DNA from 2 places in the Kitasatospora sp. NPDC057904 genome. Region 2 is predicted to be linked to the other one. Evidence: riboswitches for the same ligand, from Rfam matches in the RefSeq annotation. Region 2 holds a riboswitch; the other holds the start of a gene.
What was found. A riboswitch is a leader RNA that binds a small molecule or an ion and turns the genes downstream of it on or off. The one in region 2 is predicted to bind guanidine.
Positions count from the first base shown of each region.

Region 1: it holds a riboswitch for guanidine, as region 2 does, so the genes downstream of both, ACFVSN_RS09750 (MBL fold metallo-hydrolase) here and ACFVSN_RS33285 (SMR family transporter) in region 2, are expected to answer to the same signal.

Region 1 covers NZ_JBHVOL010000003.1:209,902-214,105, reverse strand. Annotated here, with positions in the region: gene ACFVSN_RS09760 (alpha/beta hydrolase-fold protein) at 1-904, shown strand, start outside; gene ACFVSN_RS09755 (zinc-dependent metalloprotease) at 834-1,700, opposite strand; guanidine-III (ykkC-III) riboswitch at 1,827-1,896, shown strand; gene ACFVSN_RS09750 (MBL fold metallo-hydrolase) at 1,909-2,772, shown strand; gene ACFVSN_RS09745 (DHA2 family efflux MFS transporter permease subunit) at 2,854-4,204, opposite strand, start outside.
Region 2 covers NZ_JBHVOL010000017.1:116,174-120,377, forward strand. Annotated here, with positions in the region: gene ACFVSN_RS33280 (MFS transporter) at 1-1,308, opposite strand, end outside; gene ACFVSN_RS33285 (SMR family transporter) at 1,415-1,729, opposite strand; guanidine-III (ykkC-III) riboswitch at 1,775-1,840, opposite strand; tRNA gene ACFVSN_RS33290 (tRNA-Cys) at 1,924-1,995, shown strand; gene ACFVSN_RS33295 (xanthine dehydrogenase family protein molybdopterin-binding subunit) at 2,059-4,204, opposite strand, start outside.

The DNA.
Region 1 (4,204 bases), on a different contig from region 2:
CGCCCGGCCCGACCCGCACGGCGGCCCCCTGCTCCCCGCCCGGGACGGCCGGCGGCCCGCCACCGTCCTCAGCCTCCCCGAGGCGCCCGCCCAGCCGTACGCGGCCCGGCGCGACGGCGTGCCGCGCGGGCGGACGACGGCCCGTGCGCTCGACGGGCGCCGGGTGGACGTCCACCTCCCGGCCGGCTGGAGCGCCGACGGGCCCGCCGCGCCGTACGCGGTGGCGGTGCTGCTCGACGGCGAGATGTGGGGCGAGGTGCTGTCCGTCGGCGACACCCTCGACAACCTGGCGGCCGACGGCGCCCTCCCCCCGACGGTCGCGCTGCTCGTGCACACCATGGGCCCCGAGCGCGCGGCCGACCTCAGCTGCAACCCGGCCTTCGTCGACTTCCTCGCCGACCGGCTCCTCCCCTGGGCCGCCCGCGAGTTCGGCGCCACCACGGACCCGGCGGCCACCGTCGTCGCCGGCCAGAGCGCGGGCGGCCTCACCGCCGCCTTCGCCGCCTACCGGCGCCCGGAGCGCTTCGGCAACGCGCTCGCCCAGTCCGGCTCGTTCTGGTGGCCGGACGAGACCGAGTTCGACGCCGGCAGCGAGTGGCTCACCCGCCGCTTCGCCACCGAGGAGCGCCGCGCGGCGCGCTTCTACGTCGAGGTGGGGCTCCAGGAGTGGCTGCTCCTCGCCCAGAGCCGCCACCTGCGCGACGTCCTCACGGCGCGCGGCTACGACCTCGAATACCGGGAGTTCAACGGCGGGCACGACTACGCCTGTTGGCGCGGCGGCCTCGCCGACGGGCTCGCGCACCTGCTGCGCGACCGCCGCCGACCCGGGCCCCTCACCCCTCCGGGGGACCGCCCTCCGCGGGCCCCAGCCCCGTGCGGGCCAGCCAGCGGGCGGGGGAGGTGAGCTCGCGGCGGGTCGGCACCAGGGAGCGGTCCGTCCAGATCCGGTTCACCGTCTCCGTCCCGCCCGCCTCGACCAGCGTGCGCACGAACCGCACCGCCTTCTCGTGGGTGTCCGACTCGGCGCGCACGCCCGGCAGGCGGGACAGCAGCCGGGCGGCCCGGGCCGTCTTCCGCTCCCCCGCCTGGTCCCGGGCCAGCAGCCGGCGCGTCGCCCAGCGCGCGTGCCCCTCCCACAGCGCGCCGAGGACCGGGTCGTCCTCCCGCGTGCCGCCGGAGGTCCGGTGGAGCAGCAGCGCCTCGACCGCGTCCGCCCCCGGCCGGGGGCCGCCCGCGCGGATCTGGGCCTGGTGGGTCAGCAGGTGCGCCAGCACCGCGCGCAGCGGGGCCCGCTGCGGCGCGCCCGCCAGCAGCGCCGGAGCCAGCAGGAGGACCCACCGGCCCTCCTCGTCCTGCACCACCCGGCCGGACGGCACGCAGCTGATCCTGCGGTCGGAGTCCGCCGACGCCGGTCCCTTGCGCAGCGCCGCCTCGGCCTTCTCGCGCTTCGCCGGGTCCGCGACGGCCGCCAGCGCCTCGCCCGCGAGGACGGTCTCGCAGACCCGGCGCACGTAGGCCTCGCGGCGCTGCGCGAACGCGTCCGGGTCCACCAGCGCGAGGCGCACCCCGGGGCCGAGGTCGAGGCCCGTGGTCTCCTCGACGGGACCGGCCAGTTCCCCGGTCAGGGCGCGGGCCGCCTCCGCCAGGGCGTCCCACGCACCGCCCGCCTGCTGTTCGACGACGATCTCGATCTCGATCACGAAGCGGAACTGTACGTCGCCTGGAAAACTCTTCCCACTCGGTGCGCCGGACCGGCCGGAAACCGGCGTCCGGGAAGCGGTCCCCGGAGCGTCATGAGGGCGGCCCGGCACCGTGCTAGCGTCCCGGTGGCGGCGCACCGGCGCGCCCGCCCCGGACGAGACGTGCGCCGTACCCGGCCCGACAAGACGACGCACCGGAGGAGGCGTCATGCCCGACTTCACCCGGGCCGTCCCGGTGCCGCGGCCGCTGGACGTGCGGTGGATCCACGGCTCGCCGTCGGCCAAGCACGACACCGGGCCGGAGATCCAGGTCCACGCGTACGACGAGCACACGGTCGTACTGCGGCAGAACAAGGCCGTCCACTACGAGGCGCCGTTCCTGTACCTCCTGTTCGGGGCCGAGCGGGCGGTGCTGCTCGACACCGGGGCGACCGCCGACGCCGCGCACTTCCCGCTGCGCGCGGTGGTCGACGAACAGATCGAGGCGTGGCTCGCCCGCCACCCGCAGGACGGGTACGGACTGCTCGTGCTGCACACCCACCCGCACGGCGACCACGTCGCGGGCGACGGCCAGTTCGCCGACCGCCCCGACACGACCGTGGTCGCCGCCGACCCGGCCGTCGCATGGCCCTTCTTCGGCTTCGACACCGACCCGGACGCCGTGGCCCTCGTCGACCTGGGCGGCGGCCGGGTGCTGGAGTGCCTCGCCACCCCGGGCCACCACCCGGCGGCGGTCACGTACTACGACCCCTGGACGGGCGTCCTCCTCACCGGCGACACCGTCTACCCCGGGCGGCTCTACATCGACGACTGGCCCGCGTTCACGCGCAGCATCGACCGCCTGATCGCCCTCGCCGACCGCCGCCCGGTCACCCACGTGCTCGGCTGCCACATCGAGATGACCACCACCCCGGGCGTGGACTACCCGATCCGCACCACCTACCAGCCCGACGAACCCCCGCTCCAGCTCACGGTCGAGGACCTCCACGACATCCGCACAGCCCTCACATCGTCGGGCGGCACCCCGACCCGCCACGCCCTCCCGAACCTGATCCTCTGGCCGAGCGAGTAGTCAGTCCCGGTAGGGGACCAGCCCGGACAGGTCCAGCTCGAAGCCGAACGGTTCGGGGACGCGGATCGACTCTCCGCGTGATCAGTCTTCCGGTGGCGGGGGCGCGAGGGCCTTCGGGAGGCGGGTGGCGGGGAGGACAGCGGCGGCGATCGGGAGGGCGGTGGCGAGGAGGGCGATGCGGTAGGGGGTGGGGTTGTCGCCGTCGGCCAGGAGGGCGACGAGGGCGGCGGTCGTCGCGATGCCCAGGGCTCCGCCGAGGGTGCGGACGATCGTGAACAGGGCCATCGCCCGGCCCGTCGCGGGCGGCGGGACGTCGGCGAAGCCGGCGATCTGCAGGGTGAGCACGGCGGTGCCCAGGACCAGGCCCACGGCGAACATCAACGCCCTTACCGCCCACGGGTCTTCGGTGAACGCCAGCGCGGCCAGGACCGCCGCCGCCAGCAGCAGGGCGGGCACGGCCAGGCGGCGCGGGCCGAGGCGGGGCAGGAGGCGGTCCACCGCCTGGGAGGCGGCCATCAGGCCCACCGCCTCGGGGAAGACGCTCAGGCCCGCGTCCAGCGCCGAGGCGCCGAGGGCCACTTGGTAGAGCAGCGGGAGGACGAACAGCGCGCCCATCAGCCCGGCCGACGTCAGCAGCGCGAGCCGGGCGGCGGCGCCGAAGGTGCGGTCGGCGAGCAGCCGCAGGTCCACCAGTGGTTCGGCGGACCGGAGTTGGTGACGCACGGCGGCCACGAGGAGCGCCGTCCCGGTCACCCCGCTCACCAGCACCTCCGGCGACGACCAGCCCTGCGCCGGGCCGAAGCCGAGCGCGTACGTGAGCAGGCCGAGGCCCGGGGTGGCGAGCAGGAAGCCGGTGGTGTCGAAGCGTCCGGCCGGTGGCTCCTCCCCCGCCCGCAGGCCGACGAGTCCGACGGCCACGGTGGCCGCGCCGATCGGCACGTTCACGAGGAACAGCCAGTGCCAGGAGAGGTGTTCGGTGAGGAACCCGCCGAGCGGCGGGCCGAGGGCGGGCATCAGTGCCGTCGGCACGATCAGCACCTTGCCGAGGCCCGCCCGCTCGTGCGGGGCGAAGGCCCGGAACAGCAGCGTCATCCCGACCGGCGTCAGCAGGCCGCCCGCGACGCCCTGGACGGCCCGGGCGGCGGCCAGTGCGCCCAGCCCGGACGCGGCGGCGCACAGCGCGGAGGCGAGCGTGAACGCGGCCAGCGCCCCGAGGAACACCCGCTTCACCCCGTACCGGTCGCCGAGCCAGCCGGCCACGGGCAGGCCGGCGGCGAGGCCGACGAGGAACGCGGTCTCGACCGCGTTGGCCGCCTCGACCGGCCGGCCGAAGTCCCCCGCGATCGTGTACAGCGCGGGGTTGACGATCGTCGAGTCCAGGCCGCTCATGCACATCGCGGCCGTGTAGGCGACGACCACCGCGGCCCGGCCG
Region 2 (4,204 bases):
ACCGCCGCCCAGCGCCGAGAAGAGCACCCCGGCGAGGCCCACCAGCAGGACGTTGCCGAGCGCGTCGCTCATCTGCAGCGAGGCCGAGTTGGCCCCGGCGTCCTGCGGCGCGGACAGCTTCATCATCAGCACGCTGACGCTCGCGACCGTCAGCCCCATCCCGATGCCGCCGACGCCCCAGGCCACCGCCGCCGCCCAGACCGGCACGGCCGGGACCAGCACCAGCGCCGCCCCCGCGATCGCCACCGCGGTCAGCACGAACCCGCCCCGGATCATCGCCTCGCGGTGGCGCTCGGCGCCCGGACGGCCCTGCAGCCACGAGCCCAGCGCCCAGGACAGCCCGCCGCTGGTCAGCGTGAGCCCGGCCAGCGTCGGCGACAGGCCGCGCTGGGTGACCATCATCAGCGGGATGAACGCCTCCGCCGCGAAGAACGCCCCGGCGGCCACGCCGCGCAGCAGGATCACCGTCGGCAGACCGCGCCCGGCCCGCAGCGTGCCCTCGGGCAGCAGCCCGAGCACCGCCGGCAGCAGCAGCGCCGCACCGGCCGCCGCCGGGAGCAGCCCGATCGGGTCCAGCCGCTGGCCCGCGTACTGCAGCAGGCCGGCGCCGAGCGCCGCCCTCGCGGCCAGCACGGTGCGGCGGCGGTCGAACTCCGCGCCCTTCGGCACGGGGTGCTCGCGCTCCGACCGGGCCAGCGCCGGACCCATCACCGCGAGCGGCAGCAGGATCAGCGCCGGCACGGCCAGGAACACCCAGCGCCACCCCAGGTGCTGGGTGACGGCTCCGGAGACGACCGGTCCGACGATCGAGGGGAGCACCCAGGCCGAGGAGAAGGCCGCGAACACGGAGGGCCGCAGCCGTTCCGGGTAGGCCCGGCCGACCACGACGTACAGCGCGACGATCACCAGCCCGCCGCCCAGGCCCTGGACCGCCCGCCCGGCCACGAACAGCCACATCCCCGGCGCCGTCCCGGCCACCACCAGGCCCGCGCCGAACACCGCGATGCCGGTGAACAGCGGTTGCAGCGGGCCGCGCCGGTCGCACCACTGGCCGGAGACGACCAGGGCGAACAGCGTGGTGGTGAAGTAGCCGGAGAAGGCGAAGGCGTACAGACCGAGGCCGTCCAGCTGCCGGGCCGCCACCGGCATCGCGGTGTTGACCGCCGTCGCCTCGAAGGCGAGCAGCAGGACCACCGACACGATCCCCAGCGTGAGGGCGCGGTAGCGGCCGCTGAGCACCCCGCCGCCGGGGTCGTTCTCGACGGGTATCGGGGCGGAGTCGACCGAGGTGGGGGAGGCAGTGGTCATACGTAATATCGTAAGGGCCGTCCGGTGTTTGGACCCCTGACCGGAGTCGGTGGTCGACTCCGCCGCAGGACCTAGGACACGCCTCGGGACACGCCCCGGCACCGGGTCAGTGGAGCACCTTCAGGCCGACCACGCCGGAGACGATCAGCAGCAGGCAGCCGATCCGGGCCAGGGTCACCGCGTCGCCCAGGACGGCCATGCCGTAGAGCGCAGTGCCGACCGCGCCGATGCCGACCCACACCGCGTAGCCGGTGCCGATCGGGATGGTGCGCATCGCGTACGCCAGTCCGCCCATGCTCAGCAGCAGGGCGACGCCGAAGACGAGGCCGGGGACGAGGCGGGTGAAGCCCTTGGACGACTCCAGGGCGACCGCCCAGACGGTTTCCAGGACACCCGAGACGATCAGAACGAGCCAGGCCATGACGGTACGAACCTCCGCAGTCCACAGCGGCCGGATTGCCGCTGAACTGCGCCGTCTTGTCGTCACCGGGTACGACGCGCTCGTCCGGAGTGGCGGGAAAACGCCACTTGTCCCCGACGGTAGCACACATTGCCATACAGAATTTACAAAACAGCGTTGACCCCATTCACGGAATCCGCCATCCTGAATTCACTGGCCGTGTGCCCGAGAGGCTCAGGGAACCGTCTGCAAAGCGGTACACACGGGTTCGAATCCCGTCACGGCCTCGGTAAAAGGAATTGCCGGTCGACTGCGAAAGTCGACCGGCAATTCCTCGTTCCGCATTTCTCTCACACCGCGACGGCGTCCTCCGGCCGGATCGGCAGGCGCCCCACCGGCAGACCGGTCGCGGCCCGGACGGCGGCGGCGACGGCCGCCGGGGCGACCACCGCGGGCACGGCACTGACGGCCTTGGCGCCGAAGGTCGCGACCACGTCCCGCTCCTCCAGCAGGGCCGCGATCCGCACCTCGGGGGTGTCCAGCGCGGTCGGCAGCCGGTAGCCGGTGAGCGACGGGTTCTGCAGCACGCCGCCCTCGGTGCGCAGCTCCTCCAGCAGCGCCAGGCCGACGCCCTGGGCCACGCCCGCCTCGATCCGGTCCTCGATCTGCCGCGGGTTGAGCGCCCGGCCGACGTCCTGCGCGACGGTCATCTCGACCACCCGGACGGCGCCCAGCTCGATGTCCACGTCCACGACCGCGCGCATCGCGCAGAAGGCGATGGAGACGAACGCGTCGCCCTGCCCGGCCTCGTCCAGCGGCTCGGTCGGGTGCGGGCGGCACTGCGCGGTGGCCCACAGCTCCTTGCCCTCCAGCGCCTCGGCGACCGGCATGCCGAGCACCCCGTCGTACGAGGTGATCTTGCCGTCGGCGATCTGGAGCAGCTCCACCGACATCCCGAAGTTGGCGGCGATCGGCTGGAGCAGCTGGTGGCGGACCATCAGCGCGGCCCGCTCGACCGCGCCGCCGGACACCCAGGTGTGCCGCCCGCGGGCGGAGGGCCCGGCGATCGACTGGTCGCTGTCGGCCGGCGCGATGTAGACCTCGCCGACCCCCAGCACGGTCTGCACGATCTGCCGGGCCAGCGTCGCGAAGCCCTGGCCGGAGTCGACGGCCGCGCAGATCACGGTCGCGTGGTCGCCGCTGACCCGCACGGTGGCGGTGGACACCTCGTCCTCGCCCTCGGCGCCGAGCATGTGCACCATGCCGACGGCGTAGCCGATCCCGCGCCGCACGGCGGCCGGGTCGCCGGCGCCGCCGGGCCCGCCCGGCAGCAGCCACTCGGCGTCCGGGTCGTCCACCGGCAGTGCCGGCAGCGGTTCGGCGGCGACGGCCTCCAGCAGCGCGGTCACCGGCGCCGGGCACGTGACGGCCTGTCCGGTGGGCATCGGGTCGCCGGTGGCCATCGCGTTGCGGCGGCGGATCTCCACCGAGTCCACGCCCACCCGGGCGGCCAGCTGGTCCAGCTGCGACTCGTAGGCGAAGCAGGACTGCAGCGCGCCCTCGCCGCGCATCCGCCCGGCCGGCGGGTTGTTGGTGCGCACCGCCCACGCGTCCACGAAGACGTTCGGGCAGACGTACGGGCCGACCGAGAACGCCGTCGCGGCGGCCAGCGCCTCGGCGGAGACGTCCGCGTAGGCGCCGCCGTCCAGCAGGATCTGCGCCTCGACCTTCACCAGCCGGCCCTCGGCGTCCGCGTGGTGGCGGTAGCGCAGGAGCGCGGGGTGGCGCGAGGTGTGGGTGTGGAAGGACTCCTCGCGGGTGAGCGTCATCTTCACCGGCCGGCCGGTGCGCAGCGCCAGCAGCGCGAGGGTGACCTGGAAGGAGAGGTCCTCGCGGTCCGAGGTCGCTCCGGGCACGCCGGTGACGACCAGTCGCACCCGGTCCGGCTCCAGGCCGAGGCACGCGGCGGTGCGGTCGCGGTCCCCGTGCGGGTCGGTGGAGGACAGGTGCAGTTCGACGCCGCCGTCCGGGCGCGGCACGGCGAGGCCGGCCTCGGCGCCGAGCGGGGCCGGGTCCTGCCGGCCGACCTGGTACAGGCCCTCGACGACGATCTCGCCGACCGCGTCCGGGTCCCCGCTGCGCAGCGGCAGGTGGCGGAACAGGTTGCCGTCCGGGTGCAGCGGCGGGGCGGTGAAGGCCTGCTCGGGGTCGGTGACGGCCTCCAGCGGCTCGTACTCGACGACGATCAGACCGACCGCCAGCCGCGCGGTGTCGGGGTGGTCGGCGGCCACCGCGGCCACCGGCTCGCCGTGGTGGCGCACCACGCCCGAGGCCAGCACCGGCCGGTCGGCGACGATCGGCCCGGCCGGGGCGCCGTCGGGCAGGCCGTCCGGGCCGGGCGGCAGGTCGGCGGCGGTGACGACGGCGTGCACGCCCGGCAGGGCGAGCGCGGCCGAGGTGTCGATGGCCTTGATCCGGGCGTGCGGGTGCGGCGAG